4 regions of the Sideroxydans sp. CL21 genome follow, and region 4 is predicted to be linked to each of the others. Evidence: predicted binding sites of a transcription regulator. Region 4 holds the regulator's gene; each other region holds the start of a gene.
The links. Region 4 encodes sigma-54, which starts transcription at its own class of promoters, with help from an activator protein. Its sites were predicted from a motif close to TGGCACNNTTCCTGCT; they were not measured.

Region 1 (7,531 bases), 1.4 Mb from region 4:
TGACATGGGGGGCTCAGATTTTGGATTGGCCGACAACTCGACTTGGAATGACAGTTCTAACGTGGCTGATAGTGGTTCAGATGTCGGTGGCGGCGACTGGACCTAGGAATCAGAGACTGAACTTGTCGCTGGCATCAGGGACATCCAAGACGCTCTTGAGTAGATAGACGGCGAGTATCATGCGGACGCGCGCATCCGGGTAACAACTGTTAGAGTGCATACCCTCCCTAAAATCACCCGCTGGAGTAAAACGCAAATGGAATTTGGCAATCCGCTGATGTCTCGCGCCGCTAGTGTCCTTACCAATGAATTCGGCTCACCGTCTCGTGAAACGCTAAAGGTCATCGCCTGGAACGTAAGGCCCGACCTTGGAGTTGTGCTCCAGATTGACCAACCCAACCGAGAACAAGGTGCCTTCATCTGGGTGCCATATCCTCCGGACGGTCAGCCCGTGCCTGAAATCGCTCTCGAATATCCCGGCGAGGCCGGGCGTCACAGCAATACCTATCCTTCTCCCGGCTTAGGGCGCGGTTTTCCCGCGCTCAAATTGGCGGTAAAGACGGAAACCGAGCTGGAGGACACAATCTCCTTCATTAAGGCATTCCGCGATACCATGCCGCTACCCGAAGTCAAGTCACAGCCCACCGAGCCACAAGCTCCAGTGCCTGTTGATGTCTCCCGCATGCCCACGGTGAAGGAGAAGCCCGCCCGCCGTGAGGCCATACCTCGCGCCGTTCAGCGTGAAGTCTGGCAGCGCGACGGTGGGCGCTGCGTTGAGTGCGGTACAAAAGAGAAACTTTGTTTCGACCACATCGTTCCATTTTCTCGTGGCGGCAGCAATACGATTCGCAACCTTCAATTGCTATGCGAGCGCTGCAATCTTTCAAAGGGCAACCGCATTTGAACGTGGTGCCCACCCCATCATTCCACTTGCCTGCGTGAAAAGCCGCTAGAGAATTCAGACGTTAGGCATGTCTAATCCCTGGACGTTACGCCGAAATTATTTTGCCTCGTATAGCGTCACTCTCTCGTCACTCTGAGTAACTTTATCAATTCCAATCCAACAAATGAGTTACCGTTTCGATAAAGTAGTGCAAACCCTTTGAAGCCATGCCCGCTATTGCAATCGTTGCTTGGCACGAGGAAATCACCACCCAAATTTGTTATCCGCCAGGTCAAGAAAAAATTTGCACCGAGACTGCTAGAGAGTGACGAAAATAGGTTGAGAGAGTGACGTCACTCAGCGAGTCACTCAGTGAGTCACTTGCAGAAGCAAGTTGTCGCAGAAGAAATTCCAAGCTCTAGCTCGGAACCAATTCAACTTGTGTGATGGAAGTGGCGCAGGACCTCTTCAGACAAAACCCAGGGGCACGGAGGCATGTCACGATAGGTCGAAATGAAAACTGAAGTTTTCACATATTGTTCACACGAAAACAAAAGCCACTCGACGGAGTGGCTTAAGCGATTGTTTATTAGTGCTTTGCGTGGTGGGCGGTACTGGGTTCGAACCAGTGACCCCTGCCGTGTGAAGGCAGTGCTCTACCGCTGAGCTAACCGCCCAATAGAGGGCGCGCATTTAATCATAGCCCTATATATACGGTCAATTTCTTTATCCGCTTTACCCATCTATCGTAAAATGCGCGCCTTCGTTTAATGCCACAGGAATGCCCCATGACCGTCCGCACCCGTTTCGCACCCAGCCCCACCGGATACCTACACATTGGTGGTGCGCGAACTGCTCTGTTTTCCTGGGCCTATGCACGCAAACATGGCGGCACTTTCATTCTGCGTATCGAAGATACCGATGTGGAGCGTTCTACTCCCGAAGCTGTGCAGGCTATTCTGGACGGAATGGCCTGGCTTAAATTGAACTACGACGAAGGCCCGTTCTATCAGATGCAACGCATGCCGCGTTATAAGGAAGTCATCCAGCAGATGCTGGCGGCGGGACAGGCCTATTACTGCTATACGACCCCGGCAGAACTGGATGCCATGCGCGAGGCGCAGCGTGCTCGCGGCGAGAAGCCGCGTTACGACGGCACATGGCGTCCCGAACCCGGCAAGTCTCTGCCGTCTATCCCCGCAGACATGAAGCCCGTGGTGCGTTTCAAGAACCCGATGGCCGGTGTCGTTGCATGGAAAGATATGGTCAAAGGTCATATCGAATTCAGCAACACCGAACTGGACGATCTCATCATCGCCCGTTCCGACGGTACGCCAACCTATAACTTCTGCGTGGTGGTGGACGATTGGGATATGGGTATCACGCAAGTGATCCGCGGCGACGACCACGTCAACAACACCCCGCGTCAGATCAATATTCTTAAAGCGCTGGGTGCCACCATACCGAAATACGCCCACCTGTCCATGATCCTCGGTGACGACGGCACCAAGCTTTCCAAGCGCCACGGTGCGGTGAGCGTGATGCAATACGACGAAGACGGCTATTTGCCGGAAGCCGTCATCAATTACCTTGCGCGCCTGGGCTGGTCGCACGGCGACAATGAGGTTTTCTCGGTCGCACAATTCTGCGAGTGGTTCGATCTCGACCACATCACGCCTTCTGCCGCGCAGTTCAATACCGAAAAACTGAACTGGTTGAACAACCATTACCTCAAACAAACCGATAACGCCCAATTGGTGGAACTGGTTCGCCCTCGCCTCGAAAAACGCGGCATCAAAGTGTCAGCCAGCCCGGATCTGAGTGCCATTGTCGGCGTATATAAGGAACGTGTTGCCACGCTTAACGAACTGGCCGACGCAGCGGAAGTGTTCTACATCGATCTGCACCCGGATGCAGCCCTGCTTGATGCACAACTTTCCGCTGAAGCCATTCCTGCACTGCGCGACTTGTCGCAACTTTTCGCCACAGTGGCATGGGAAAACACTGCAATCAGCGCCGCCATCAAGGAAATCATAGTCAAACACGGCTTGAAGATGCCCAAGCTTGCCATGCCACTGCGCGTGATGCTCACCGGACAAACCCAGACACCTTCTGTGGATGCTTTGGTGACATTGTTTACGCGCGAGATGGTTCTGGCACGCATAGAAAAGAACCTCTCGAAAAAAACCGGCTGACTTGCTTTACAAGGTGGGGTGCCATCACTATAATGCGCGCTCTTTTCGGGGCACCCCGGGGGTATAGCTCAGCTGGGAGAGCGCTTGCATGGCATGCAAGAGGTCAGCGGTTCGATCCCGCTTACCTCCACCAAAAAGAAAAGTAACAACGAAGTCCCCTTCGTCTAGAGGCCTAGGACACCGCCCTTTCACGGCGATAACACGAGTTCGAATCTCGTAGGGGACGCCAAACAAAACAATGGCTTGCAGAGATGTAAGCCATTTTATTTTGTCCGTGCGTAATCTGTGTATTCAAAATTTACCGTACAATAAGTCAGATCGCCACTACTCAACGATTTATATGAGCCAACGGGCATAAATCAGTAGCACCCATGCTGAAGAAGCGAAACTGTAACCAGAAAGTGGCCGGGCTTTGAATCGGAAAAAACATTGCGGGCACTTGATTCAAGTGTCCGTCATTTTTGATAATTTTCCTGGGTCAGAATTTGAGAACAATCCCAACTGAAGCCAGCGAAAGCGCTATACGAGGGGGATTGGAAATTCCATAAGCGCTATATATGTCGTAAGAACCAAAATTTTCATATTGAGCTCGAATGGCAAAACTCTTACTCAATTCATATTGAACCCCGGCTCCATACGTCACAGAATTTTTGATTTGTCTGCTTATGGGCACGCCGTTAACTGAGATACCTTGCATGACTGCGCCAGTAGTATTCGAATTTGCATGGTAGCTTTCACTGAATTCAGCGCGAACGGTTCCTACTTTTCCGAAGAAAGAAAATCCGCCGGTGATCGGAACAGTCGCTGTTCCGGAAAATGCCCACCCGATTGCCTTGGTTGACCATGTGGCGAGTGTCCCAGCGAGCCCAGAGACGGTAGATATCCCTTCTCCTGTCGCATTTCCCAAGTCACCATAGCTGGCTTCAAACCCCCATATTGGAGTAAATCGATAGTTGTAGGCCAGACGTAAAGCGGTATGAGTTTCACTACAAGTACTGCCCGAACCCATAGCAACAGTAACCCAAGGTGAATCGCATGCATTTTTTGCTTTAGAGTACCCGCCGCTGAGAATAATGGATGAATTCGTGGTTTCGTTGTTAGCAAATGCGGGTGAAACTGCCAAACAACAAATCAATGCTATTGCATATGTCCTGATGCGTCTCGCCATTATTTGGTTTCCGATTTCAGTAGGTTAAGGTGATTATGAAAAGCTGCAGTCAAAAACGGCTTGAACCGTTCCACAAATTATTCGCGCCGGAGATTATCAGTAAAAACCGTTACGGGATATATGCCAAAAGGTATAGACCTATCCCTACCCCGTGCACAGATGAATGCACCAGCAAATGACACGGCGCCCTGAATAGGAGCATGAGTTTCACCCCTACCAGCCATGTGTGATGAATATTCATCAAAAATTGGCGTGGCTTGCTTCGTGCTTATACAGGAGGGATACCGATAATCCCATCCTGAAAGAGTTTCGATGACCATCCGCGTTGCGTTAAACCACCAGACAAGCTACAGCTTTGACCGTGCAGTCAATCTCTGGCCGCACGAGGTCAGGCTGCGTCCTGCCGCGCACAGCCGCACGCCCATACTCAGCTATTCGCTCAATATCGAACCTGCCGGTCACTTCCTGAACTGGCAGCAGGATCCTTTCGGCAACTGGGTCGCCCGACTGGTGTTTCCGGAGAAAGCGGAATCGCTGAAGATCACGGTCGATCTTGTAGCGGACATGACGGTCATCAATCCTTTCGATTTTTTCATTGACGAGTTCGCTGAAAATTTTCCATTTGAGTATCCGGATGGATTGAAACGCGAACTCGGTCCGTATCTTGAAGCCGAGCCAGCTTCCCCGTTGTTGGCCGATTGGCTTGACCGCACTAAGAAGGAGTTGCTCGGCAAGCCGCTGCGTACTATCGACATGCTGGTCGGCATCAACCAGCGCATCAAGGATGATGTGGGCTATATCGTGCGCCTTGAGGCGGGCGTGCAGACACCCGAGCAAACCCTGGAGCTGAAGCGCGGCTCATGCCGGGACTCGGCTTGGCTGCTGGTTCAGGCCCTGCGTCACCTGGGCCTTGCTGCGCGTTTTGCCTCGGGTTATCTGATCCAGCTGAAGGCCGATGTGAAGGCGCTCGACGGTCCTTCCGGCACCGATCACGACTTCACCGATCTTCATGCGTGGACTGAAGTCTATATTCCGGGTGCCGGTTGGATCGGACTGGATCCGACCTCCGGTTTGCTGGCAGGCGAAGGCCATATTCCGCTGGCATGCACGGCGATGCCGGCTTCGGCTGCACCCGTGATCGGCGTCACCGAAGTGTGCGAGACGCATTTTGATTTTTCGATGCAGGTGACGCGTATCCATGAAGATCCGCGCGTGACACAACCCTATACCAAAGCGCAATGGCAGGCGATACTCGACCTCGGGCATCAGGTAGATGCCGAGCTGATAAAGAACGACGTGCGCCTCACCATGGGCGGCGAACCTACCTTTGTGTCCATCGACGATATGGACGGCCCGGAGTGGAATTTCACCGCCCTCTCGGACAAGAAACGCGAGCTCGCGGGTGAATTGATCAACCGCTTGCAAGGACACTTTGCGCCGGGCGCCCTGCTCCATTTCGGTCAGGGAAAATGGTATCCGGGTGAACCGCTGCCGCGCTGGGCGCTGGGATGCTACTGGCGCACGGACGGCAAACCGCTGTGGAACGACCGCACATTACTGGTTACAAAAGACGGAGATGGTTCTCACAAAACAGAAGATGCGCTGCACTTCATGCAGCGTCTCACGCAAGAACTTGGGCTGAATGAACGCTTGGTGATACCGGCATATGAAGATGTGGCTCAAATTATCGATCAGGAACAGAAATGGCCCGAGAACTTGGACCCGCTCCATTCCGACCTGAAAAAGAGCGATGAGCGTCGTCGGCTGGCAAAACTGATCGAACGTGGTTTGGGCGAGGCGGTGGGTTATGTTCTTCCTCTCAAGGCATTGCCACCCAAGGTACAGAAGAGCGCTTCCAAAGCAGCGCTTGCGATGGGCTTCCGCTCCAGCGCCTGGCCGTTGCGGCGTGAACACTTGTATCTGATCGCGGGTGATTCGCCGCTGGGCTTGCGCCTGCCGCTCGCCTCGTTGCCCTGGGTTGCTCCCGCAGACAAAGAGGAAGAGTTCGGCCGCGATCCGTTCGATGCTACCGACGAAGCTCCCGATGCCGGTCTGCCTCAGAAAAAGCCGCAGGCTGCGGCCGATTCACGCAAAGGGGGTTACGATCCACGAGAAATCATCCACACTGCCCTGTGTGCAGAAGTACGCTCTGGTGTCCTGTGCGTCTTCTTGCCGCCGGTACCCTTGTTGGAAGACTTCGTGTCGCTCATCGCGGCAATAGAAGCCTGCGCTTCGGCATTGAAGTTGCCATTGCGGCTGGAAGGTTACACACCACCGTCAGATCCCAGGCTGAAAGAATTCCGCATCACGCCAGACCCCGGTGTGATCGAGGTCAATATCCACCCGTCCGGTACATGGGTGCAGTTGGTGCAGAACACGCAGACGCTCTACGAGGAAGCGCGCCTGACAAGACTCGGCACGGAAAAGTTCATGCTCGATGGACGCCATTCCGGCACAGGCGGTGGCAACCACGTCACCATAGGTGCAGCGACTCCGGCAGACTCGCCCTGCCTGCGGCGGCCGGATGTGCTGATGAGCCTGATCACGTATTGGCAGCACCATCCCGCCTTGTCCTATCTGTTCTCCGGCATGTTCATCGGCCCCACCAGCCAGGCCCCGCGAGTGGATGAAGCGCGCCACGAAAGTCTGTACGAGTTGGAGATTGCGTTCCAGCAAATGACGGAGCATTTGAAATCGGGCGAGGAGAATCTGCGGCCGTGGCTGGTGGATCGATTGCTGCGCAACCTGCTGGTCGATCATTCCGGCAACACGCATCGTGCCGAGTTCTGCATCGACAAGCTGTATTCGCCCGACAGTGCTACGGGGCGCCTGGGCCTGCTGGAGTTCCGCGGCTTCGAGATGCCGCCGCACGCGCAAATGTCGCTGCTGCAAATGTTGCTGCTGCGCGCACTGCTCGCTCGTTTCTGGCAGACGCCTTACCGCGGCAATCTCACGCGCTGGGGAACCGGGTTGCATGACCGTTACATGTTGCCGCACTTCGTGGCGCAGGACATGCGCGATGTCGTGCTGGATCTGCAACGTGCAGGCTATGACTTCGAGTTCGAATGGTTTGCACCTTTCCTCGAGTTCCGCTTCCCGCGCTTCGGCACGGTGGTCTATCACGGTATCGAGATCGAACTGCGCCAGGCGATCGAACCGTGGCATGTGCTGGGCGAGGAAGTCGGGGCCGGCGGCACGGCACGCTATGTCGATTCCTCGGTCGAGCGCATGCAGATCAAGGTGAGCCACATGAACGACAACCGGCATATCGTCACCTGCAATGGC
Region 2 (7,531 bases), 1.9 Mb from region 4:
CTTCGATACATACCATCCTGTGGATCAATCAAAAACGTTCGCACGCTTGACGGTTGGCATGACAGTTGCGAGGAGTGGGATATCAAGAAGTCGACGGTGGTTCGGAGAATCGGCGATCAAGGGCAAAGGCGTCCCGCTACGGGTGGCAAAGTTGGATGCCTTTATCGTTTTCGGGCCATGGATTCAAATATAGAGGTGGGTGATGGACTGGACAAAGAAGGTAATTGGCGGAAATGACATGACAGTTGCATCGAATGTGCATGTTCCCGAAAAGACAGGCCGGCAGGAATTGGCGAAAGAATCGGGAGCGGATTCAGATGCAGCGGGAGTCACGGGCGAGGAGCCGATGGGAACGCGGTCATCCGCATGGATTGCCGGCTCGGATGCGCCCGAATTGAATGAAGTCAAAATCGGTTTTATTCCGCTCACCGATTGTGCGTCGGTGGTGATCGCCTCGGTGATGAAATTCGACGAGAAATACGGCATCAAGATCGCTCTTTCCAAAGAGGCGTCGTGGGCGGCGGTGCGCGACAAGCTGGTCAGCGGCGAACTGCACGCCGCCCAAGTGCTGTACGGACTGGTGTACGGCGTGCACCTTGGCATAGGCGGACTCAAGAAGGACATGGCGGTGTTGATGAGCATCAACAACAACGGCCAGGGCATCACGCTTTCCAACAGGCTGCGAGACAAAGGCGTGACCACGGGGGAATCGCTGAAGATGCTCATCGGTACGGATAAGCGCGACTATACCTTTGCGCAGACCTTTCCGACTGGGACACACGCCATGTGGCTTTACTACTGGCTGGCCAATTACGGCATCGACCCGTTCAGGGATGTAAAGAATATCGTCGTGCCGCCGCCGCAAATGGTGGCCAACATGCGGGTCGGCAACATGGATGGATTCTGTGTCGGCGAACCCTGGAATAACCGCGCCATCGCCGACAAGATCGGATTTTCGGTGGCGACGAGCCAGGATATCTGGAAAGACCATCCGGAAAAAGTCCTGGGCACCACCGCGGAGTTTGCCCATCAATATCCAAACACCGCGCGGGCTTTGATCATGGCCGTGCTGGAGGCCTCCAGGTACATAGATGTCATGGCCAACCGCCGGACAGTCGCGGAGATCATCGCCGACAAGTCCTATATCAACTGCCCGGTCGATATTATCAATCAACGTATGGAAGGTCACTACGAGGACGGTCTCGGCAAGAAATGGGACGACCCGAATTACATGAAATTCCATAACGAAGGTGCGGTCAACTTCCCCTATCTGTCCGATGGCATGTGGTTCCTCACGCAGCACAGGCGCTGGGGCCTGCTCAAGGAAGATCCGGATTATCTGGCGGTCGCCAAACAGATCAACAAGATCGGGCTGTATATGCAGGCCGCGGCGCAAGTCAAAGTGCCGGTCCCCGGGGATGTCCTGCGTACTTCAAAGCTGATAGATGGAACAGTATGGGATGGCAAAGACCCCGGGAAATATGCAGCCAGCTTCAAGGTGAGGGCGGGATGAGCGGTCCCGCGCAAATCTCAGCTGAAATCCTCATTAGCGTGCACAGAACCGGGGAAACGCACCAAAAGATTGCGGCCCGAGTAGCGCCAGATCTGAATAAGCAATCCTGATCATTACGAATCCCCCTGAATCTATTGGGTGCGGATCTCAATGCCGGTCCTTGGCACAAGTATTGCTGCGTAATCCTATAACCGGATCAATGACGATCTGACTAAAGTTCAAATGGACAAAGGCGTCCCACTGCGCAACCGCGCAGTTGGACGCCTTTTTCATTTGCCGCTTTGTTACAGCTTTTATCTCTTTCAGGAACGGTGTGGTGTTTGATTCGACCATCGCGCAGGGCTTGGTCGATGGACCTGGAATTTACGCGTAATGTTATCAAGGAGAATCGAAATGGCATCAGGATTTTGGCAGGCAGGACACAGGCCGACATTGTTTGCGGCATTCTTGTATTTTGATTTGAGTTTCATGGTGTGGGTAATACTCGGCCCGCTGGGTGTTCAAATCGCCAACGACCTCGGACTCTCGGCGGCACAAAAAGGCCTTATGGTGGCGACACCGGTATTGTCGGGAGCGTTGTTGCGCATTGTCTTGGGCATGCTGGTGGATCACCTCAAACCCAAGCTGGCCGGAGCCATCGGCCAAGTAATCGTGATTGCGGCGCTGGCGATTGCATGGTTCCTGGGGGTACATGACTTCCAACAAGTACTGGTGCTGGGTGTGATGCTGGGCGTTGCAGGCGCGTCGTTCGCGGTAGCTTTGCCTCTGGCTTCGCGCTGGTATCCTCCTGAACATCAGGGCACCGCGCTTGGCATCGCCGGGGCCGGGAATTCAGGCACCGTATTGGCTGCCTTGTTTGCCCCGCTGTTGGCAACATATTACGGGTGGCAGAATGTGCTTGGCATGGCCGCAATACCATTGACGGTCGTGTTTTTCGTTTACTTGGCCATGGCAAAAAACAGTCCGAACTGTCCGCCGGCGAAATCGGTCGGGGATTATTTCGCTACGCTGAAAGATAAAGATGCCTGGTGGTTCATGTTCTTCTATAGCGTGACGTTCGGCGGATTTGTGGGACTGGCTGCATCGTTGACGATCTATTTCAATTCACAGTATGGATTAAGTCCCGTGATTGCGGGTTACTTCACCGCGGCCTGCGTATTCGCGGGATCCATGGTTCGCCCGATCGGCGGCATGGTGGCCGACAGGATCGGCGGCATTCGCTCCTTGACCACCATGTATTTGTTGGCGGCCGTCTTTCTGGCGATCGTGAGCGTGGGATTGCCGCAGGCATGGATGGCACTCGTGGTTTTTATCGCAGCGATGCTAGCACTCGGCATGGGCAACGGCGCGGTGTTCCAGCTTGTGCCGCAACGTTTCCACAAGGAAATCGGCGTAATGACCGGACTGGTCGGCATGGCAGGCGGCATCGGCGGGTTCTATCTGGCATCGAGTCTGGGTTATGCCAAGCAACTGACCGGCAACTACCAGTACGGTTTCCTGATATTTTCCGGTCTGGCTCTGCTGGCCCTGGCCGGGCTTTCCAGCGTCAAGACTCGCTGGCGTACCACATGGGGGGCATCACATTTGACTGCCGCGAAAATCTGATTGAAATCAGGTTGCCTTCAGATGCTCCGGGGGTGATTTGCTTCGAAGGGGAATATGACACTTGAAATCTTGAGCGCCTATGCGAGCGAAATCGGGACGAGAGCTTCCAACGAAGACTTCTGCGGCATTGTTACGCCGCAAGGGAGCGTACTGGAATCCAAGGGGATAGTGGCTGCGCTTGCCGACGGCGTGGGTAGCAGCGGCGGCGGGCGGGAGGCTGCTGAATACAGCGTGCGCGGATTGCTGGCAGACTACTATGCAACTCCCGATACCTGGTCGATTCCCTATGCGCTGGAACGTGTATTGCGCGCGATCAATCGCTGGTTAATCGCGCAGAGTTTTTCGCAATACGATACTCACCGATTGCTGAGCACGCTCAGTACCCTGGTATTGCACGGCGATCGTTTTGTGGTTGCGCATATCGGGGACAGCCGGATATATCTGTTGCGCGACCATAAGTTGTGCCAGTTGACGGTTGATCACGTCTGGGACAAACCGGAGATGCAGCATGTGCTGAAACGCGCCATGGGTTTGGATCGACATCTGGTGCTGGATTACCATGAAGACACGCTGCAAGCCGGCGATGTCTTCCTGCTGGCGTCAGACGGCATTTGGGAAGTGTTGGGCGACAGGACGATTCAGGCATTACTCGATGCGGAACAGGAGCCGCAGCAGGTCGTGAACAACCTGGTTGCACAGGTTTCAATAAAAAAAGGGCAGGATAATGCCACCGCGATGGTGATCAAGATCTGCAGCCCCGGCACCACCGGTCGCCATTATGCCAGCGCGGAAGCCATCCATCTGGCGGTACCCGATCTTCTTGAGGCAGGACAGGTGTTCGATGGTTTCGAGATTCTGAAGTTGCTGCATGAATCCCAGAATTCGATGCTGTACCAGGTTCGACGGGTGGCTACAAAACAACTGCTGGTGCTCAAGACATTGCCTCCGGCATTGCGGGATGACCTGCCGTGCCGGGAAGGCCTGTTGGTCGAAGAGTGGCTGGCCAAGACCATCGTGTCGCACCATTTTCCGCAGGTGATCCCCCTGTCGGGCAAAGAGCGCCACTTTCTTTACTATGTGATGACCTTCCATGAAGGTGCGACGCTGCAACAGCATCTGCAGCATGACCGCCATTTTTCGATTGCCGAGGCAGTACAGATCGGTATCCGGCTGGGAAAGGCGCTGGGTTCCCTGCATCGCATGAACATCATTCATCGCGATATCAAGCCGGATAACATCCATCTGGATACGGAAGAAAAATTGCGTCTATTGGATCTTGGCGTAGCGCTGAACCCGTCGACGATGCGTTCAGCAGGCCGGCCGGGTACGCCGAGTTTCATTGCGCCGGAATTGTTTGCCGGAGAAGCGGCGTCGTGCCGGAGCGATCTGTATGCGATCGGGGTCACGCTGTACCATCTTCTGACGCGCAAGTATCCCTACGGCGAAATCGAACCATTCCAGCATCCGCGTTTTACGGAGCCGATCCCGCCATCGCGCTATCGTCCCGACATTCCGCAATGGTTGGAGAACATCCTGCTGAAGGCGGTCGCCAAAAAACCTGAGCAGCGTTTCGAAACAGCCGAGGAATGGGTGGTCTCGCTTGGCAAGGGCGAATACAGCGATTCCGAACCTTACCGGCGGCCATCGTTGGCCGAAAGCGATCCGTTGAGGCTGTGGCAGATGATACTGGCGATTTCCTTGTTGACGAATCTATTGATGTTGTATTTGCTGTTAGCCCGATAGCAGCGTGCATACAGCCGCCCAATGCGGACAGGCCGCACCAAAATAAAGTGCGGCGCACTAAAAGGATGCGTTTATTTGCATGGAGATTCCAAAATCGCCAATGAATTCAAATGGCACATGAATTGCTTAAGTAAAGATTGAGTAATCATTCTTGCCCAATGGCGGGCGGAAAAATATTTTGAAACACCGACAAAGGCGTCGTTCCGGCATGAGGGCCGGACGACGCCTTTTTTATTGCGAGGATGGCATGAAGACAACAAAGAGAAATCGACTGGTGGTGATCGGCAACGGCATGGCGGGCATACGCACCCTGGAGGAACTGCTCAAGATGTCCTCGGGCGAATTCGACATCACGGTGTTCGGCGCCGAGCCGCAGCCCAATTACAACCGGATACTGCTGTCGCCGGTGCTGTCCGGCGAGATGTCGTTTCAGGATACGATACTGAACGACTGGAGCTGGTATGAGCAGAACCATATCACCCTGCATGCGGGGAAAACGGTGACGAGGATCGACCGGGTCGGCTGCACGGTCGAAACGATGGACGGGATGATCGTGCCCTATGATCGCCTGCTCATCGCAACGGGTTCCAATCCGATCATGCTGCCGGTTCCGGGTATCGACCTGCCCGGTGTGCTGAGCTACCGCAGTATCGTCGATGTGGAGAGCATGCTGGGCATGTCCGGTGCTGGCAAGCGCGCGGTCGTGATCGGAGGTGGCCTGCTCGGGCTGGAAGCGGCAAACGGCCTGTCGCTGCGCGGCATGGATGTGTCGGTCGTGCACCTGTGCGAATGGCCGATGGAGCGCCAGCTGGACAAGGTTGGTGGCGACCTGCTCAAGGACGCACTGGAAAAACGCGGCCTGAAGTTTTATCTGTCGCGGCAGACCGAGGCCATACTCGGCGAGACGGCCGTCACAGGTCTGCGCTTCAAGGACGGCGAGGAGATCCCGGCCGATATGGTCGTGATGTCGGCCGGCATCCGACCCAATATCGCGCTGGCCAAGTCGGCCGGAATTCACTGCGAACGCGGCATCGTGGTCAGCGACACCATGCAGACTTACGATCCGAAGATATATTCGGTGGGGGAGTGCGTGCAGCATCGCGGACAAACCTACGGGCTGGTCGCACCGCTGTTCGAGCAGGCAAAAGTCGCTGCGAATCATCTCGCCCGTTATGGCGGGATGCGCTATGAAGGTTCCTCGGTATCGACCAAGCTCAAGGTGACGGGCATCGATCTGTTCTCTGCCGGCGACTTCAACTCCGGCGCACTGGACGAAGAGTTGCTGCTGCAGGATTCCGCACGCGGCGTGTACAAGAAACTGGTGCTGCGCGACAACAAGTTGCGCGGCGCGGTGATGTACGGCGACACGGTCGACGGCCCCTGGTATTTCCAGATGATGCGCGACGGAACGGATGTGTCCGAATTGCGCGAACATCTCCTGTTCGGGCAGGTGCATATGGGGGATTCCGGCCTCGGCGGTGTATCGAGCGTGGCGAACATGCCGGATACGGCCGAGATCTGCGGATGCAATGGCGTATGCAAGGGCGCGATCGTGAATGCCATCGTCGACAAGAAACTGTTCACGCTGGAAGAAGTGCGCGCGCACACCAAGGCATCCGCTTCGTGCGGCTCCTGCACCGGACTCGTGGAAGCGCTGTTGGCGAACACGGTGGGCGGCGACTATTCCGCCAAGCCCAGCAAGAAGCCGATCTGCGGCTGCACCGAACACGCGCACCAGGATGTGCAACAGGCCATCCGCGAGCTCGGCGTGAAGACCATCCGCGACCTGATGCAGGCATTGAATTGGAAGACACCGGACGGCTGCCATGTGTGCCGTCCGGTGCTGAACTACTATCTGCTGGCCGCATGGCCGGGCGAATACGAAGACGACAGCCATTCGCGCTTCGTCAACGAACGCGTTCATGCCAACATCCAGAAGGACGGCACGTATTCGGTGATACCGCGCATCTGGGGCGGCGTCACTTCGCCCTCGGAATTGCGCTCGATCGCGGAGATCGCCGAACGCTATGAAGTGCCCACCGTCCACATCACCGGCGGACAGCGCATCGGCCTGTACGGGATCACCAAGGAGAATCTGCCCAAGATGTGGGGCGAACTGGTCGAGGCCGGATTCGTTTCCGGCCATGCATACGGCAAGGCATTGCGCACGGTGAAGACTTGCGTGGGCTCCGACTGGTGCCGATTCGGCACGCAGGATTCGACCGGCCTGGGCATCAAGGTCGAGAAGATGACCTGGGGTTCCTGGACGCCGCACAAATTCAAGATCGCCGTTTCAGGCTGCCCGCGCAACTGCGCTGAAGCCACCATCAAGGACTTCGGCGTGGTGTGCGTGGATTCCGGTTACGAGATACATGTGGGCGGGAACGGCGGCGTCAAGGTTCGCGTCACCGATTTTCTGTGCAAGGTCGAGAACGAAGCGGACGTGCTGGAGTACTGCGGCGCGTTCATGCAACTCTATCGCGAAGAAGCCAACTACATGGAACGTACTGCCCCGTGGATAGAGCGCGTCGGGCTGGCCTATATCAAACAGCACGTCGTCGAGGATGCGGCGGAGCGGCGCGAACTGTACGCGCGCTTCCTTGAGTCGCAACGCTACTCGCAGGACGACCCGTGGAAAGAACGTGCCGAGGGGAAAGACGCTCAGGAATA
Region 3 (7,531 bases), 390 kb from region 4:
GCACGGGCGCTCAGCTCCTGAACCAGCTCCACGCTGGTGACATGTTGAGCCATGCGCGACATCAGTGCGGTCAGGTAACCACTGCCCGTGCCTATTTCCAGTACGCGATCACTCGCTTTGAGTTTCAGCGCCTGCAATACCCGCGCCTCCACTTTGGGAAACCACATCTTCACACCATGCCCGAGCGGAATTTCCACATCCATAAAGGCCATCGACTGCTTATCAACCGGCACAAAATGTTCGCGTTTGACTTTCCTGAGCAGGTCGAGCACGTTCCCATCCAATACGTCCCAGGGACGTATCTGCTGTTCCACCATATTGAAGCGAGCGAGTTCCATATTGTTCATCTCCCTGTCCCCTTGCTGCGTAGTTATATGTCACGGCGCAGTATAGCAAGCACACCCCACCTGCTCAACGCTTTATAAACTTGCCTTTAGCTTGGCTTTCCAGTACCTTGCTGGCTCGCTAGGGGTCTTCATTTTGAAGTGAGAAACACCCTTTGAACCTGTACGGGTAATGCCGTCGTAGGGAAGCATCCACAGATGCTTTCCAGTTAATCCGGAGCATCGCATGAACGCCAATCCCCAATTCTTAGCCACCACAGCCCATGTCGATGAGGCCGCGGTCAAACCGCTGCCGAATTCGCGCAAGATCTATGTCGAGGGCAGCAGACCCGATATCCGTGTGCCGATGCGCGAGATCACGCTGACCGATACCCACCTGAATAACGGCGTCGAGAAGAATCCGCCCATGCACGTCTATGACTGCTCCGGCCCCTACACTGACCCCGCCGTCAAGATCGACATCCGCTCCGGTCTGGCAGAAATGCGCGCGCCATGGATTATCGAGCGCAACGACACCGAGGCGCTGCCGCAACTCACTTCCGAATATGGCCAGCAGCGCCTGCACGACCCTGCTTTGTCCGACATGCGTTTCAACCTCACACATACGCCGCGCAAAGCCAAACCAGGCAAGAACGTGACGCAGATGCACTACGCTCGTCAGGGCATCATCACGCCGGAGATGGAATACATCGCCATCCGCGAGAACCAGAAGATCGATGGGCTTTCCGAGATGCTGCTGAAGCAACACCCGGGCGAAAACTTCGGCAAGGCCATGCCCAAGAAAATCACACCCGAGTTCGTGCGCGCCGAAGTCGCCGCCGGGCGCGCCGTGATCACCACCAACATCAACCATCCCGAAGTCGAGCCAATGATCATCGGCCGCAACTTCCTCGTGAAGATCAACGCCAACATCGGCAACTCCGCGCTCGGTTCGAGCATCCAGGAAGAAGTCGAAAAAATGACTTGGGCCATCCGCTGGGGCGGCGACACTGTGATGGACCTCTCCACCGGCAAGAACATCCACGAGACGCGCGAATGGATCATCCGCAACTCGCCCGTGCCCATCGGCACCGTGCCCATCTATCAGGCGCTGGAAAAGGTGAATGGCAAGGCCGAAGACCTGACCTGGGAGATATTCAAGGACACGCTGATCGAGCAGGCCGAACAGGGTGTGGACTATTTCACCATCCACGCCGGCGTGCTGCTGCGCTATATCCCGATGACCGCGAACCGCATGACTGGCATCGTCTCGCGCGGCGGCTCCATCATGGCGAAATGGTGCCTGGCGCACCACAAGGAAAACTTCCTCTACACGCATTTTGAAGACATCTGCGAGATCATGAAGGCCTACGACGTGACCTTCTCGCTCGGCGACGGCCTGCGCCCCGGCTCCATCTACGATGCCAACGACGAAGCGCAACTGGGCGAACTCAAGACGCTGGGCGAACTGACACAGATCGCCTGGAAGCACGACGTGCAGGTGATGATCGAAGGCCCCGGCCATGTGCCCATGCACATGATCAAGGAGAACATGGAACTACAGTTGAAGTGGTGCCACGAAGCGCCGTTCTACACGCTAGGCCCGCTCACGCAGGACATCGCGCCCGGCTACGACCACATCACCAGTGCCATCGGCGCGGCCATGATCGGTTGGTTCGGCACCGCCATGCTGTGCTACGTCACGCCCAAGGAACACCTCGGCCTACCCAACAAGGCCGACGTCAAGGAAGGCATCATCACCTACAAGATCGCCGCCCACGCCGCCGACCTCGCCAAGGGACACCCCGGTGCCCAGGTTCGCGACAACGCGATGAGCAAGGCACGTTTCGAATTCCGCTGGGAAGACCAGTTCAACCTCGGCCTCGACCCCGACCGCGCCCGCGAATACCACGATGAAACCCTGCCCAAGGAGTCCGCCAAGGTCGCCCATTTCTGCTCCATGTGCGGCCCGCACTTCTGCTCCATGAAGATCTCTCAGGACGTGCGTGACTTTGCGGCGAAGGAAGGGCTGTCCGAGCAGGCCGCGTTGGAAAAAGGCATGGAAGTGAAATCCATCGAATTCGTGAAGCAAGGCGCCGAGGTGTATCACAAGGCATGACACAGCGCTGTCGCGAGGATTGCGGAGCTTGCTGCATCGCGCCTTCCATCACCTCGCCCCTGCCCGGTATGCCACAAGGCAAACCCGCCGGAGTGCCGTGCATACAGTTGGATGACGAGTTGCGCTGCAAGGTATTCGGTTCGCCCCAGCGCCCGGCCTTTTGTGGGGGGCTACAGCCTTCCGACGAGATGTGCGGCACCTCGCGCGAGGAGGCCATGTTGTGGTTATCGCGGCTGGAACAGGCCACGCGGCCGGTATAATTGCGCCATGCAAGTTTCCGACTCCCTTGAGATCACTTCCGCCTCGCCTTGCATTGGCCATTGCACCACGGTGCTGGGCGACGAAGTCTGCCGCGGTTGCCTGCGTACTTTCGACGAGGTGACGCGCTGGCTGGAGATGAGCGAGGACGAGCGGTGCGCGGTCAATCGCCGCATCGCATTGTTGCAGCGTAAACAATCTGACTTGTGAGGCGGGTATAATTCGCGCCTTTCACGAAACTCCGCCACTCCATGGATACCCTATTACTGTTGAAAGCCGCCATTCTCGGCGTTGTCGAAGGCCTCACCGAATTCCTGCCCATCTCCAGCACCGGCCACCTGATCCTGGCCGGCGACCTGCTGAACTTCAACGACGAAAAGGGCAAGGTGTTCGAGATTGTGATCCAGTTTGCGGCAATCCTGGCAGTGTGCTGGGAATACCGGGCAAAGATCCTGACCGTGGTAAGCGGGCTGCCTAATGATCGGACCGCGCAGCGCTTCGCAACCAACCTCGTCATGGCGTTCCTGCCTGCGGCTGTATTGGGGGTGATGTTCGCCAGCAAGATTAAACAGTACTTGTTTGCGCCTGTGCCAGTTGCGCTGGCATTCATTATCGGTGGTGTAATCATCCTGTGGGCGGAAAAGCGCCAGCACCGGATTGCGTTTGAGACCGTGGACGATATGACTTGGCAGGAGGCGCTGAAGGTCGGCTGTGCGCAGACGCTGGCGCTGATTCCCGGTACGTCGCGCTCGGGTGCAACCATCATCGGTGGTTTGTTTTTCGGTTTGTCGCGCAAGGCGGCAACAGAGTTTTCGTTTTTCCTCGCTATCCCTACCCTGTTCGGCGCAACGGTCTACGAGGTGGTCAAATACCGCGATCTGTTCCACTCGGGCGATCTTGGCATGTTCGTGGTGGGCAGTATCTTTTCGTTCGTCAGCGCCTTCTTTTGCGTGCGCTGGCTGCTGCGCTATATCAGTCGGCACGACTTCACAGCATTCGCCTGGTATCGCATCGCCTTTGGCCTGATTGTGATTGCGACCCATTACAGCGGCATGGTGAACTGGTCGGCCTCGTAAAAAAGCCCGCTATGCGGGCTTTCTTTAATCTGTCGACCGGTTTACCGGTCAACTTTGCTCCCATGGCAGGCCGGAGACTCGCCATCCGTTAAGTACATTGCGCTGGTTGCTTGGACTTTTGTCTCCCTCAAAGCCTTCCAGGACGTTATAGCAATCGCCGTATCCGGCCTGAGTGGCGATCATGGCCGCGCCCTGTGAACGATGACCGCTTCGACAGATGAACATGACCAACGCTTCTTTGCTGACCTGCTGTTCCAGCGCTGCAAGGAAGTTCGGATTCTGTTTCATGCCGGGATAGGTCGCCCATTCGATCTCCACCGCACCGGGAACGCGCCCGACCCAATCGATCTCTGCACGACTGCGCACATCGACCAGCTTTGCTCCGGGAGCGGAACGCATCAACTCATATGCCTCTTCCGGTGTCAGGGCACCTGCGTACGGCAGGTTAAGGTCCTTCCCGCGTTGTTGGGCAGCATTTAAAATCTCGGTGATCTTTCCCATTTCGTTTACCCGTATTTATCCTTTAACATGCAAGTGCTATCCTGCACTGCACGGTTGCATACTATCCCAACAGCCATGAAAAATCACACAGCATCTCATTCCCACGACAAGTCCGCTGCTTTCGAGCCTGCCCATCCTGTTCGTTTTGCCGCCGCCCGTAAAAGCACCTGGATGAGCATCTTCATCAATCTGGGATTGACCATTACTCAAATGCTTGCCGGTTTCTTCGGCAAGTCGCAATCACTGATGGCCGACGGCCTGCATTCGCTTGCCGATCTGCTTTCCGATGTACTGGTATTGTTTGCCAACCGGCACGGCAACAAACACGCCGATGCGGAACACCCCTATGGGCATGCACGCATCGAGACTGCCGCTTCGTTGATTCTGGGCGCCAGCCTTGCGGCGCTGGGCATCGGCTTGCTGATTGCCGCGGGGATGCGCCTGCAACATCCGGAACAGGTTCAATCTGTGCATCCGGTGACTTTGTGGGTGGCCATTGTCGCGCTGGCGGCAAAGGAAGGCATGTTCCGATATATGCTCGCGATTGCTCAGCGCGTTCGTTCGCAGATGCTGGTTGCGAATGCTTGGCATGCCCGTTCCGATGCTGCTTCTTCGCTGGTTGTCATCATTGGCATCATCGGTAACCTGCTGGGCTATACCTTTCTCGATCTGGTTGCGGCAGCGGTGGTCGGTGTGATGATCGCTTATATGGGCATCCAGTTTGCACGGGATGCCCTGGCTGAATTGATCGATACAGGTTTGGACGAAGTTGAAGTTCGTGCAATCCGTAATACTTTGAAGGCAGTGCCCGGTGTGATTGGACTGCATGACCTGCGCACACGCAAGATGGCAGACAACGCCCTGGTAGATGCGCACATCATCGTCGAACCCAAAATCAGTGTTTCGGAAGGGCATTACATTGCCGAGGCTGCGCGTGCGGCTGTCCTGAAGAGCCACCATGTAATGGATGTGATGGTACATATCGACTCGGAGGATGACGTACAAGCCAAACCCAATGCCCATTTGCCGCAACGTCATCTGTTGCTGGCGCACCTTACCAACCGTTTAGGAGAATCGTTGCCACCCTCCACGCGTATCGTTCTGCATTATTTGGCTGGCAAAGTGGAAGCGGAACTTTTAATCGATACCCAGGCACCCCTCGATACGTTGCGCAATAAATGCCTCGCCATCACCGCAAACGACCCCTATTTCCGCAGCATCCACCTTTATCAATCCGGCGCACCATTCTAGTGCATAGCGGCTGGGATGCGCCCCATTCGTGGGCGCGAGTTGCATGCCCATCCCTCAGGCAAATATGGCACAATGTGCCTCTTGCAGTATTTTGCTAATGGCACGGTTTCTGCTGCTTTCTGTTCCGTCGTACCAACCTTTTTGTTTCAAAAGTATCGTTTAATTTTTCTTGGGAGATTCGAGTATGTCTAAAACAGCCGCCGACGTTCTGAAGCTAGTCAAAGAACAAGGCATCAAATTCGTGGATTTTCGTTTCACTGACACCCGTGGTAAGGAACAGCACGTTGGTGTGCCAATCAGCGCTTTCGGTATGGAAAAATTTGAAGAAGGCCACGCGTTTGATGGTTCTTCCATCGCCGGCTGGAAAGGCATTCAGGCTTCCGACATGCTGTTGATGCCGGATCCCGACTCTGTCTACGTTGATCCGTTTTTCGACGAACCCACCATCGTGCTGTCTTGCGACGTGATCGAACCATCGGACGGCAAGGGCTATGACCGTGACCCGCGCTCTATCGCCAAACGCGCAGAAGCGTACCTGAAGTCTTCCGGACTCGGCGATGCCGCTTACTTCGGCCCTGAACCCGAGTTCTTCATATTCGACTCCGTACAATGGAAAGTCGACATGTCCGGCTGTTCCGTCAAGATCAATTCCGAAGAAGCTGCATGGTCAAGCGGTCACGATTTTGATGGCGGCAACACCGGCCACCGTCCTACAGTCAAAGGCGGTTATTTCCCTGTCCCGCCTGTAGACAGCCTGAACGACATCCGCGCTGCCATGGTTATTGCGCTGGAAGAAATCGGCATCCCGGTCGAAGTTCATCACCACGAAGTGGCTACTGCCGGACAATGTGAAATTGGTACCATGTTCAGCACGCTGGTAAAACGTGCCGACTGGACGCAAACTTTGAAGTACGTTGTGCAAAACGTCGCGCACCAATACGGCAAGACAGCGACCTTCATGCCTAAGCCCATCGTCGGCGACAACGGTTCCGGCATGCATGTGCACCAATCGATCTGGAAAGACGGCAAGAACCTGTTTGCCGGCAATGGTTACGCCGGCCTGTCCGAGTTTGCGTTGTACTACATTGGCGGCATCATCAAACACGCCCGTGCACTGAACGCAATCACCAACCCCGGCACCAACTCCTACAAGCGCTTGGTTCCCGGTTTTGAAGCTCCGGTGAAGTTGGCCTACTCAGCACGTAACCGTTCTGCTTCGATCCGTATTCCTTACGTGCAAAGCGACAAGGCACGCCGTATCGAAACACGCTTCCCGGATCCGACTGCAAACCCATACCTGGCTTTCACCGCTCTGATGATGGCCGGCCTGGATGGCGTTCAGAACAAGATCCACCCCGGCGATCCGGCAGACAAGAACCTGTACGATTTGCCGCCGGAAGAGGACGCAAAGATCCCAACCGTGTGTTCCAGCCTCGAGCAAGCCCTGGAATACCTGGACAAGGATCGCGAGTTCCTGACCCGTGGCGGAGTTTTCTCCAATGACTTTATCGATGCCTACATCGATTTGAAGATGGAAGAAGTCACCCGCTTCCGCATGACGACTCACCCTGTCGAATTCGACATGTACTACAGCCTGTAAGTTTATGGTTGTGGTATAAAGAACGGGGCCTTCATGGCCCCGTTTCTTTTTATGGCAGTCTTCTCAGCGCGCGAACCTTAACCTATACTCTCTTCATCGCAACTCGGGTACAACCATGAAACTACGTCATCTGTTCGTTTTGTGTTGCTCGGCGACATTTGCTATTGGCGCCCATGCAGATATTTACAAGCGTGTGGATGAAGATGGTCATGTTACTTATTCGAGCGTTCCCATCAAGGGTGCAAAGAAACTCCACCTCGAACCACTGCCAACCATGGCCCCGCCGCCGAAACAGCGCAACAGTGAAGGTTCATCCGATTTCCGCGTAAATTCTGAAACGCAGAACCGTCGCGACAACACCCGCCGAAAAATACTGGAAGACGAATTGGCGACCGAAGAGAAG
Region 4 (7,531 bases):
TTGCGTGGAGCAGCGCGCAAAGAATCTCGGGATTGCGCGTTTGTATCAGGGCGTGGAAGACAAGCTCGCGGTAATGCAATCGCTGCTGGCGGAATTGAAACTGGCGCCGGAAGCCGCCGCCTTCATGGGCGACGACGTGGTCGATTTGCCGGTGATGCGCCGGGTCGGATTGGCCCTGAGCGTACCCGCAGCGCCGCAAGTGGTGCGCGACCATGCACATTACGTCAGCCTGCGCGAAGCAGGGCATGGCGCGGTGCGGGAAGTGTGCGAAATGATCCTTGGCGCGCAAGGCACATTAGACGCGCAACTCGCGCCCTACCTGAAGTGATGTTCGCTACCCGCGTCTTCGAAAAAGCCCGCTCATGGCTGCCCTTGCTGCCTTTGCTGCTGATGCTGGCGGCAACCTATTGGCTCAATTTGCAGGTGCAGCCGTTGCCGCAAGCGGAGAGCCAGCAGCGCCACGATGTCGACTACTATGTCGACAACTTCACTGCAACCTCGCTGAACATCCTGGGCCAGCCCCGCTTCATCCTGAAAGCAGAAAAACTGTGGCATTACCCGGACGACGACACCACACACTTGCAGATGCCGCACCTCACGAGTCTATCCCCCGGTCGTCCGCCGACGCTCACCACGTCTCTAACCGGGATGCTTACCAGCAAAGGCGACGAAGTGTACCTCTACGATGAGGTGCACATCGTGCGCCCTGCCACGGCCGACTCCCTCGAACAGGACTTCACCACCGATTACCTGCATGCCATCCCCGACCGCGACTTTGCCGAGACCGACCGGGCTGTGGTGATGAGCGACAAGTACAACGTCATCAATGCTGTCGGCATGCAACTCGATAACAAAGCGGGCACGGTCAAGCTGCTGTCGCACGTCAGAGCCACCCATGAGCCAATCCCGCACTAACGCCGCCGCGCTGTGCGGCCTGCTGCTCCTGATCTGGAGCGGCCTGCTGCACGCCGAAGATGCGGATCGCGACAAACCCATCCATCTGGAGTCGGATCGCGTCGTCGTCGATGACGTCAAGCAAGTCAGCGTGTTCGAGGGCGAAGTCGAACTCACCCAGGGAACGATCCGCATCCGGGCGGAAAAAGTCGTCGTGACGCAGGACAAACTGGGCTTCAAGCATTGCACCGCCACCGGACACCTCGCCAATTTCCGCCAGAAACAGGAAGGCACGGATCAGTACATGGAAGGTTACGGTGAACGAATCGTGTACGATACCCGTGCCGAGGTTGTCGATTTCTACGTGCACGCCCGCGTCAAGCGCGAACTGGACGATGTGCAGGGAGACCACATCGAGTACAGTACCCGTACCGAGGTGTTCAAGGTGTTTGGCGATCCCGCTCATGCCAACGACCCGAACAAGGGCCGCGTGCATGCGGTGATCCAGCCAAAAGCCGAAGAGAGCCCCGACAAACCCGCGCCCAAGAATGCGCCGCTCACCATCGAATCCAGCCCGACATTGACCAACGAAAAACCATGAGTGAACTCAGAACCGTCTCGCTGAACAAGCGCTATCGCGCCCGCACTGTAGTGCATGATGTATCGCTGTCCGTAAAAAGCGGCGAAGTGGTCGGGTTGCTGGGACCAAACGGTGCGGGCAAGACCACCAGCTTCTACATGATCGTCGGCCTGGTCGCTGCGGACGGCGGCGAGATATTCATCGACGACCAGGAAATCACGCACCTCCCCATCCATCGTCGCGCGCGCCTCGGTCTGGCCTATCTGCCGCAGGAAGCCTCCATTTTCCGCCGCCTGACCGTGACCGAAAACATCCGGGCCGTGCTGGAGTTGCAGGGTTATGCCGATGCCGAGATGGACCTGCGGCTGGAAGCGTTGCTGAACGATCTGCACATTACCCATATCCGCGACAATCCGGCCATCAGCCTGTCCGGCGGCGAACGGCGGCGGGTGGAAATCGCCCGTTCGCTGGCAACCGACCCGCGCTTCATCCTGCTCGACGAACCTTTCGCCGGGGTCGATCCCATCGCCGTGATCGACATCCAGAAGATCATCCGTTTCCTCAAGGAACGCGGTATCGGCGTACTCATTACGGACCATAACGTGCGCGAGACGCTGGGTATCTGCGACCGCGCTTACATTATCAACGCCGGTTCGGTAATGGCGGAGGGCAATCCCGACGAAATCATCTATAATGAGGGCGTGAGGAAGGTGTATTTGGGCGAACACTTCAAGCTGTAAAGATCAGGATAAAACCGCCACTCACCGAATAGCCACGATGAAACACTCTCTCCAACTCAGGCAATCCCAACAACTGATGCTCACGCCCCAGTTGCAGCAGGCCATCAAGCTGCTGCAACTTTCGACGCTGGAGATCAATCAGGAGACTGCGCGCCTGCTGGACGAGAATCCCTTCCTTGAGCGCGAGGACGACAGTACCAACCAGACCTATAGCGGCAACAGCAGCTCCGACATCCCCGCCCCTTCCGGCAGTACCGAAACGAGCAGCGCCCCTGCCGAAGCTGAATCACGCAAAGACGACGGCAACGAATGGCCCGAACCTACGTTCTCTTCATCGTCATCCTCGTCCGGCCCTGACGACGAGGACGACGGCTATTCCGAAGTCGCCGCCGAGAAACCCAGCATGCGTGAGCACTTGCTCTGGGAATTGAACATGAGCCAGATGGATCCGCGCGACAAGAAGATCATCGGACTACTCATCGACGCGCTGGACGAAAATGCCTACCTGTCGCAACCGTTGGAAGAAATTTTCGAACTGCTGCCGCCCGAACTGGACATTTCGCTGGACGATCTGGAAACGGCTCTGGTGCAGTTGCAATATCTGGATGCACCCGGTATCGGCGCACGCAACCTGAGCGAATGCCTGGCATTGCAACTGCGTGCCATGCCGGAAGATATACCGGGCCGCGATCTGGCATTGGCCATTGTCAGCGATCATCTGGACTTGCTGGCCGCGCGGGATTTCAGCAAATTGAAAAAGGCCCTGCGCTGCGACGATGACGCCTTGCGCTGCGCACAGGATCTGATCGTGCATCTGCAACCCAAACCCGGTTCGGCCTTCGAGCATCGTGCTGCGGACTATGTGGTGCCGGACGTACTGGTGGAACGCCACGGCGGCATCTGGCGCGCACGTTTGAATCCGGAAGCCATGCCGCGCCTGCGCATCAATCAGGTGTATGCCAACATCCTGCAACAGCGCAACGAGAAGAACGCGCAGGAAATGGCCGGGCAACTGCAGGAAGCGCGCTGGTTCATCAAAAACCTGCAGCAACGTTTCGAAACTATTTTGCGCGTATCGCAGGCCATCGTCGAAAGGCAGCGCCAGTTCTTCGAGCACGGTGACATCGCCATGCGCCCGCTGGTGCTGCGCGAGATCGCCGAACAACTCGAACTGCATGAATCCACCATTTCGCGCGTGACTACACAGAAGTTCATGCTCACCCCGCGCGGCATCTACGAATTCAAATACTTCTTCGGCAGCGGCCTTGCCACCGAAGCGGGCGGTGCGTGCTCATCCACCGCCATCCGTGCACTGATCAAGCAATTGGTCAGCGAGGAAGACGGGAAACACCCGCTCACCGACAGTCGCATGTCAGAAATCCTGGCACAGCAGGGCATTCTAGTCGCCCGCCGTACCGTGGCAAAATACCGCGAGGGGATGAACATCCTTCCGGTAAATCTTCGTAAATCACTCTAACCAAAAGGAGCAGGCCATGAACCTCAACCTCACAGGACGTCACCTCGAAATCACGCCGGCCATCCGCGAACATGTGCTCAGCAAACTGGACAAGGTCAAACGCCATTTCGACAACGTGATCGACATCAACGTGATCCTGTCTGTGGACAAGCTGGTGCAGAAAGCCGAAGCCAACGTCCATGTTTCCGGCAAAGCCATCTTCGCCGAAACCGAGGACAGCAACCTGTATGTGGCCATAGACGCACTGGTCGATTCGCTGGACCGCCAGGTGTTGAAACACAAGGAAAAGTACACCGCGCGTCGCCATGACGAAACCGGCAAGCAAAGCGCAGCAGACTGAAGCGATGCGGGGCAACCAGAAGTGGTTGCCCCGTTTTCTTGTTATGGTGAAATAGTATGAGCCTGATCAGCAAAATTCTAACCCCTGAATGTGTCCTGCTGGACAACGAGTCCACCAGCAAAAAACGCGTATTCGAACGTGTCGGCTTATTGTTCGAAAACACGCTCCATATCGGACGCAGCCAGGTGTTCGACAGCCTGTTCGCTCGCGAAAAACTAGGTTCCACCGGATTGGGGCAAGGAGTAGCCATCCCGCATGGCAGGGTGAAAGGTCTGCGCGAAGCTGCAGCTGCCTTCGTCAAAATGCAGAACCCCATCCCTTTCGACGCACCGGACGGATTGCCGGTGAGTTTCATTTTTGTGTTGCTCGTTCCCGAACGTGCAACCGACCTGCATCTGCAACTGTTGGGCGAATTGGCGCAGATGTTCTGCGACAAATCGTTCCGCGAAAAATTGCAGGCCACCGACGATACTGTCGCGATCCACAAACTCTTCGTCGACTGGCAGGGATAAGGAAATCCATATGGCTCAGGTCAACATCCAGCAACTCTTCGAGGACAAGCAGGAACGCCTGGGCCTGACCTGGGTGGGCGGCGCAAAGGGCGGTGACCGCATGCTTGAGAGCGAGATCGTCAACGCTTCCAACCGCGGCCTGATCGGCCACATGAATGTGATCCATCCGAACTGGGTACAGGTATTCAGCAGCACCGAACTCGATTATCTGCATGCGCTCTCGCCTTCCGATCTGGCCGTTACGCTGACGCAGTTGGAACAAAGCGAGCCTCTATGTCTGATCGTGGCGGGCGAGACCGAGATACCAAAGGGTCTGCTGGACTTCGCCAATCGCACCCATACCCCGTTGTTCCAGTCACCCTTGGGCAGCGTGCAACTGATGTGGATGATTCGCCACTACATCGTCAAGGGGCTGGCCGATTCGACCACGCGCCACGGCGTTTTTCTCGATGCGCTCGGCGTCGGCGTCATGATCACCGGCGACAGCGGCGTGGGCAAGAGCGAGCTGGCGCTGGAACTGATCACGCGCGGTAGCGGACTGGTGGCCGACGACATCACCGAGTTGTATCGCATCTCGCCGGAGACGCTGGAAGGACGCTGCCCGGAATTGTTGCGCGACTTCCTGGAAGTGCGCGGCCTGGGCATGCTCAACATTCGCACCATGTTCGGCGAGACAGCGGTGCGCCGCAAGAAGAGCCTCAAGCTGATCGTGCATCTTTATCGTCCGCCGCACGACGACCTTTCCAAACTGGAGCGCCTGCCGACTTCCGGCTTCGAGGAGATCATGGGCGTCAAAATCAGCAAGGTCGAGCTGCCCGTGATGGCAGGCCGCAACCTCGCCGTGCTGGTGGAAGCCGCGGCTCGCAACTTCGTGCTGCAGCAGCGCGGGATCAACACCATGCAGGAATTCATTTCGCGCCAGGAAATTCTGATGCGGGGGGCGTGACGTGCAGTTATTTTTGATCAGCGGCTTATCCGGTTCCGGCAAGAGCGTCGCGCTCAATGTGCTCGAAGACAGCGGATATTACTGCGTGGACAATCTGCCTGCCGAACTGCTGCATGTGCTGACGAACAACCTGAAACTGGCAGGCGTGCAAAAAGTCGCCGTCAGCGTCGATGTGCGCAGCGGCAACAGCGTCGTGCTGCTGCCGCAATACATCGAGAAACTCAAGCAGCAGGATATCGATGTGCATTTGCTGTTCCTCGACGCAAATAATGAGACGCTGGTCAAACGCTTCTCCGAAACACGCCGTCTGCATCCCCTGAGCGATGGCGTGAAGACGCTGCCGGAAAGCGTCACTCTGGAGCGCGAATTGCTGGCCGAGATTGCCAGCATCGGCCATCACATCGACACCAGCGACCTCAATGCCAACGCCTTGCGCGCTTGGATCAAACAGTTCATCGCGCTGGATCGCGCGCGCCTCACCCTGCTGTTCGAATCGTTCGCGTTCAAGAACGGCTTGCCGCTGGATGCCGATCTGGTTTTCGATGTGCGCTGCCTGCCCAACCCGCATTACGACCCTGTGTTGCGCCCTTACACCGGACGCGACAAGCCGGTGATCGATTTCCTGGATGGCACGCCGCTCGCGCAAAAGATGTATACCGACATCCGCAACTTCATCGAGAACTGGCTGCCCAGCTTCATCGCCGACAACCGCAGCTACCTCACCGTTGCCATCGGCTGTACCGGCGGACAGCATCGCTCGGTCTACTTCGCCGAAAAGCTGGCGCAACATTTCAAATCGCAGCAACAGGTCCTGCTGCGCCATCGCGAACTCACGCAACAAGCCTGACCGTGCTGCAACATATCAAGCCCGGCGACTACCTCACTTTGCTTGTCGGCGGCCTGTGTACCATTTGGATAACGGTTGCTGTCTGGTCCGGCGGACCGGCAGACAAGGCCCTGATCCGCAGCGGCGGCAAAGTATTTCTTGAAGTGCCGCTGTCGCGCGACCAGCAGATCGAAGTGCCCGGCCCGCTCGGGACCAGCATCGTTACCATCGAAAAGCGCAGGGCACGCATCACCTCCGACCCCAGCCCAAGGCAATATTGCGTGCGCCAGGGCTGGCTGCAACAGGCGGGCGAAATCGCCATCTGTTTGCCGAATCAGGTGAGTGTGGAACTGACGGGAGGGGCGAAGAAATATGACAGCCTCAACTACTGACAAACAGGATTCAGGATACGGGAAACAGGAGACAGGGGAGCAGCGGAATCCCCGTATCCCGCATCCTGCATCCCGTATCCTGCTCAACACCACCGCCGAGGACCATCACATCGCCAGGATGGCTGCGGTGGCACTCGGCCTCACGGTGCTGGAGAACGCCATCCCATCGCCCTTGCCCGGCGTCAAACCGGGACTGGCCAACATCGTCACGCTGATCGTGCTGTCGCGTTACGGATGGAAAACGGCAGCATGGGTGTCGCTGCTGCGCGTTCTGGCGGGCAGCCTGCTGTTCGGCAACTTCCTTGCACCCGGATTCTTCCTCAGCCTGTCCGGTGCGATATGCAGCCTCGCCGTACTCGCACTCAGCCTGCACCTGCCGGCGCGCTGGTTCGGTCCGGTGACCGACAGCATCCTCGCCGCCTTCGCCCACATCGCAGGGCAGATGATCGTGGTCTATCTCTGGCTCATCCCGCACAGCGGCATCGCTTACCTGATCCCCATCTTCGCCACGGCATCCCTGATATTCGGCACGGTGAACGGATTGATCGCGGCCAGTTTCATGGATAATGGCAACAAGGAAAAAACGGAAAATCAACCATGAAAACAATCACCCTCGCTTTGACCGGAGCCTCGGGATTGCCCTACGGCATGCGACTGCTCGAATGCCTGCTGCAAGGGGGACAGCGTGTGCATCTGGTGTACACCCAGGCCGCGCAGATCGTCGCCAAGCAGGAACTGGATTTCACGCTGCCGAACCGTCCGCAGGAAGCGGAACAGATGTTTGCTGATCGCATCGGCAATTTCAGCGGCGAACTCAAAGTGTT

Region 1: the regulator sigma-54 is predicted to act here: its motif matches at 4,500-4,515, upstream of QOY30_RS08410 (transglutaminase family protein).
Region 2: the regulator sigma-54 is predicted to act here: its motif matches at 4,973-4,988, upstream of nirB (nitrite reductase large subunit NirB).
Region 3: the regulator sigma-54 is predicted to act here: its motif matches at 5,627-5,642, upstream of glnA (type I glutamate--ammonia ligase).

What each region holds. Positions count from the first base shown of each region.
Region 1 is NZ_LR699166.1:1,808,294-1,815,824, reverse strand. Features, by position in the region: gene QOY30_RS08445 (tetratricopeptide repeat protein) at 1-106, shown strand, start outside; gene QOY30_RS08440 (HNH endonuclease) at 257-904, shown strand; tRNA gene QOY30_RS08435 (tRNA-Val) at 1,486-1,560, opposite strand; gene gltX (glutamate--tRNA ligase) at 1,672-3,078, shown strand; tRNA gene QOY30_RS08425 (tRNA-Ala) at 3,136-3,211, shown strand; tRNA gene QOY30_RS08420 (tRNA-Glu) at 3,232-3,307, shown strand; gene QOY30_RS08415 (outer membrane beta-barrel protein) at 3,557-4,246, opposite strand; gene QOY30_RS08410 (transglutaminase family protein) at 4,559-7,531, shown strand, end outside.
Region 2 is NZ_LR699166.1:2,284,516-2,292,046, reverse strand. Features, by position in the region: gene QOY30_RS10660 (CmpA/NrtA family ABC transporter substrate-binding protein) at 239-1,513, shown strand; gene QOY30_RS10655 (nitrate/nitrite transporter) at 1,907-3,118, shown strand; gene QOY30_RS10650 (bifunctional protein-serine/threonine kinase/phosphatase) at 3,173-4,861, shown strand; gene nirB (nitrite reductase large subunit NirB) at 5,109-7,531, shown strand, end outside.
Region 3 is NZ_LR699166.1:44,541-52,071, reverse strand. Features, by position in the region: gene QOY30_RS00290 (protein-L-isoaspartate O-methyltransferase family protein) at 1-347, opposite strand, end outside; TPP riboswitch at 458-548, shown strand; gene thiC (phosphomethylpyrimidine synthase ThiC) at 571-2,442, shown strand; gene QOY30_RS00280 (YkgJ family cysteine cluster protein) at 2,439-2,702, shown strand; gene QOY30_RS00275 (DUF1289 domain-containing protein) at 2,710-2,910, shown strand; gene QOY30_RS00270 (undecaprenyl-diphosphate phosphatase) at 2,952-3,776, shown strand; gene QOY30_RS00265 (rhodanese-like domain-containing protein) at 3,825-4,277, opposite strand; gene QOY30_RS00260 (cation diffusion facilitator family transporter) at 4,353-5,528, shown strand; gene glnA (type I glutamate--ammonia ligase) at 5,713-7,128, shown strand; gene QOY30_RS00250 (DUF4124 domain-containing protein) at 7,244-7,531, shown strand, end outside.
Region 4 is NZ_LR699166.1:434,390-441,920, reverse strand. Features, by position in the region: gene QOY30_RS02205 (KdsC family phosphatase) at 1-328, shown strand, start outside; gene lptC (LPS export ABC transporter periplasmic protein LptC) at 328-915, shown strand; gene lptA (lipopolysaccharide transport periplasmic protein LptA) at 896-1,495, shown strand; gene lptB (LPS export ABC transporter ATP-binding protein) at 1,492-2,214, shown strand; gene QOY30_RS02185 (RNA polymerase factor sigma-54) at 2,252-3,691, shown strand; gene hpf (ribosome hibernation-promoting factor, HPF/YfiA family) at 3,708-4,031, shown strand; gene QOY30_RS02175 (PTS sugar transporter subunit IIA) at 4,088-4,543, shown strand; gene hprK (HPr(Ser) kinase/phosphatase) at 4,554-5,489, shown strand; gene rapZ (RNase adapter RapZ) at 5,491-6,336, shown strand; gene QOY30_RS02160 (NusG domain II-containing protein) at 6,339-6,707, shown strand; gene QOY30_RS02155 (Gx transporter family protein) at 6,826-7,308, shown strand; gene QOY30_RS02150 (flavin prenyltransferase UbiX) at 7,305-7,531, shown strand, end outside.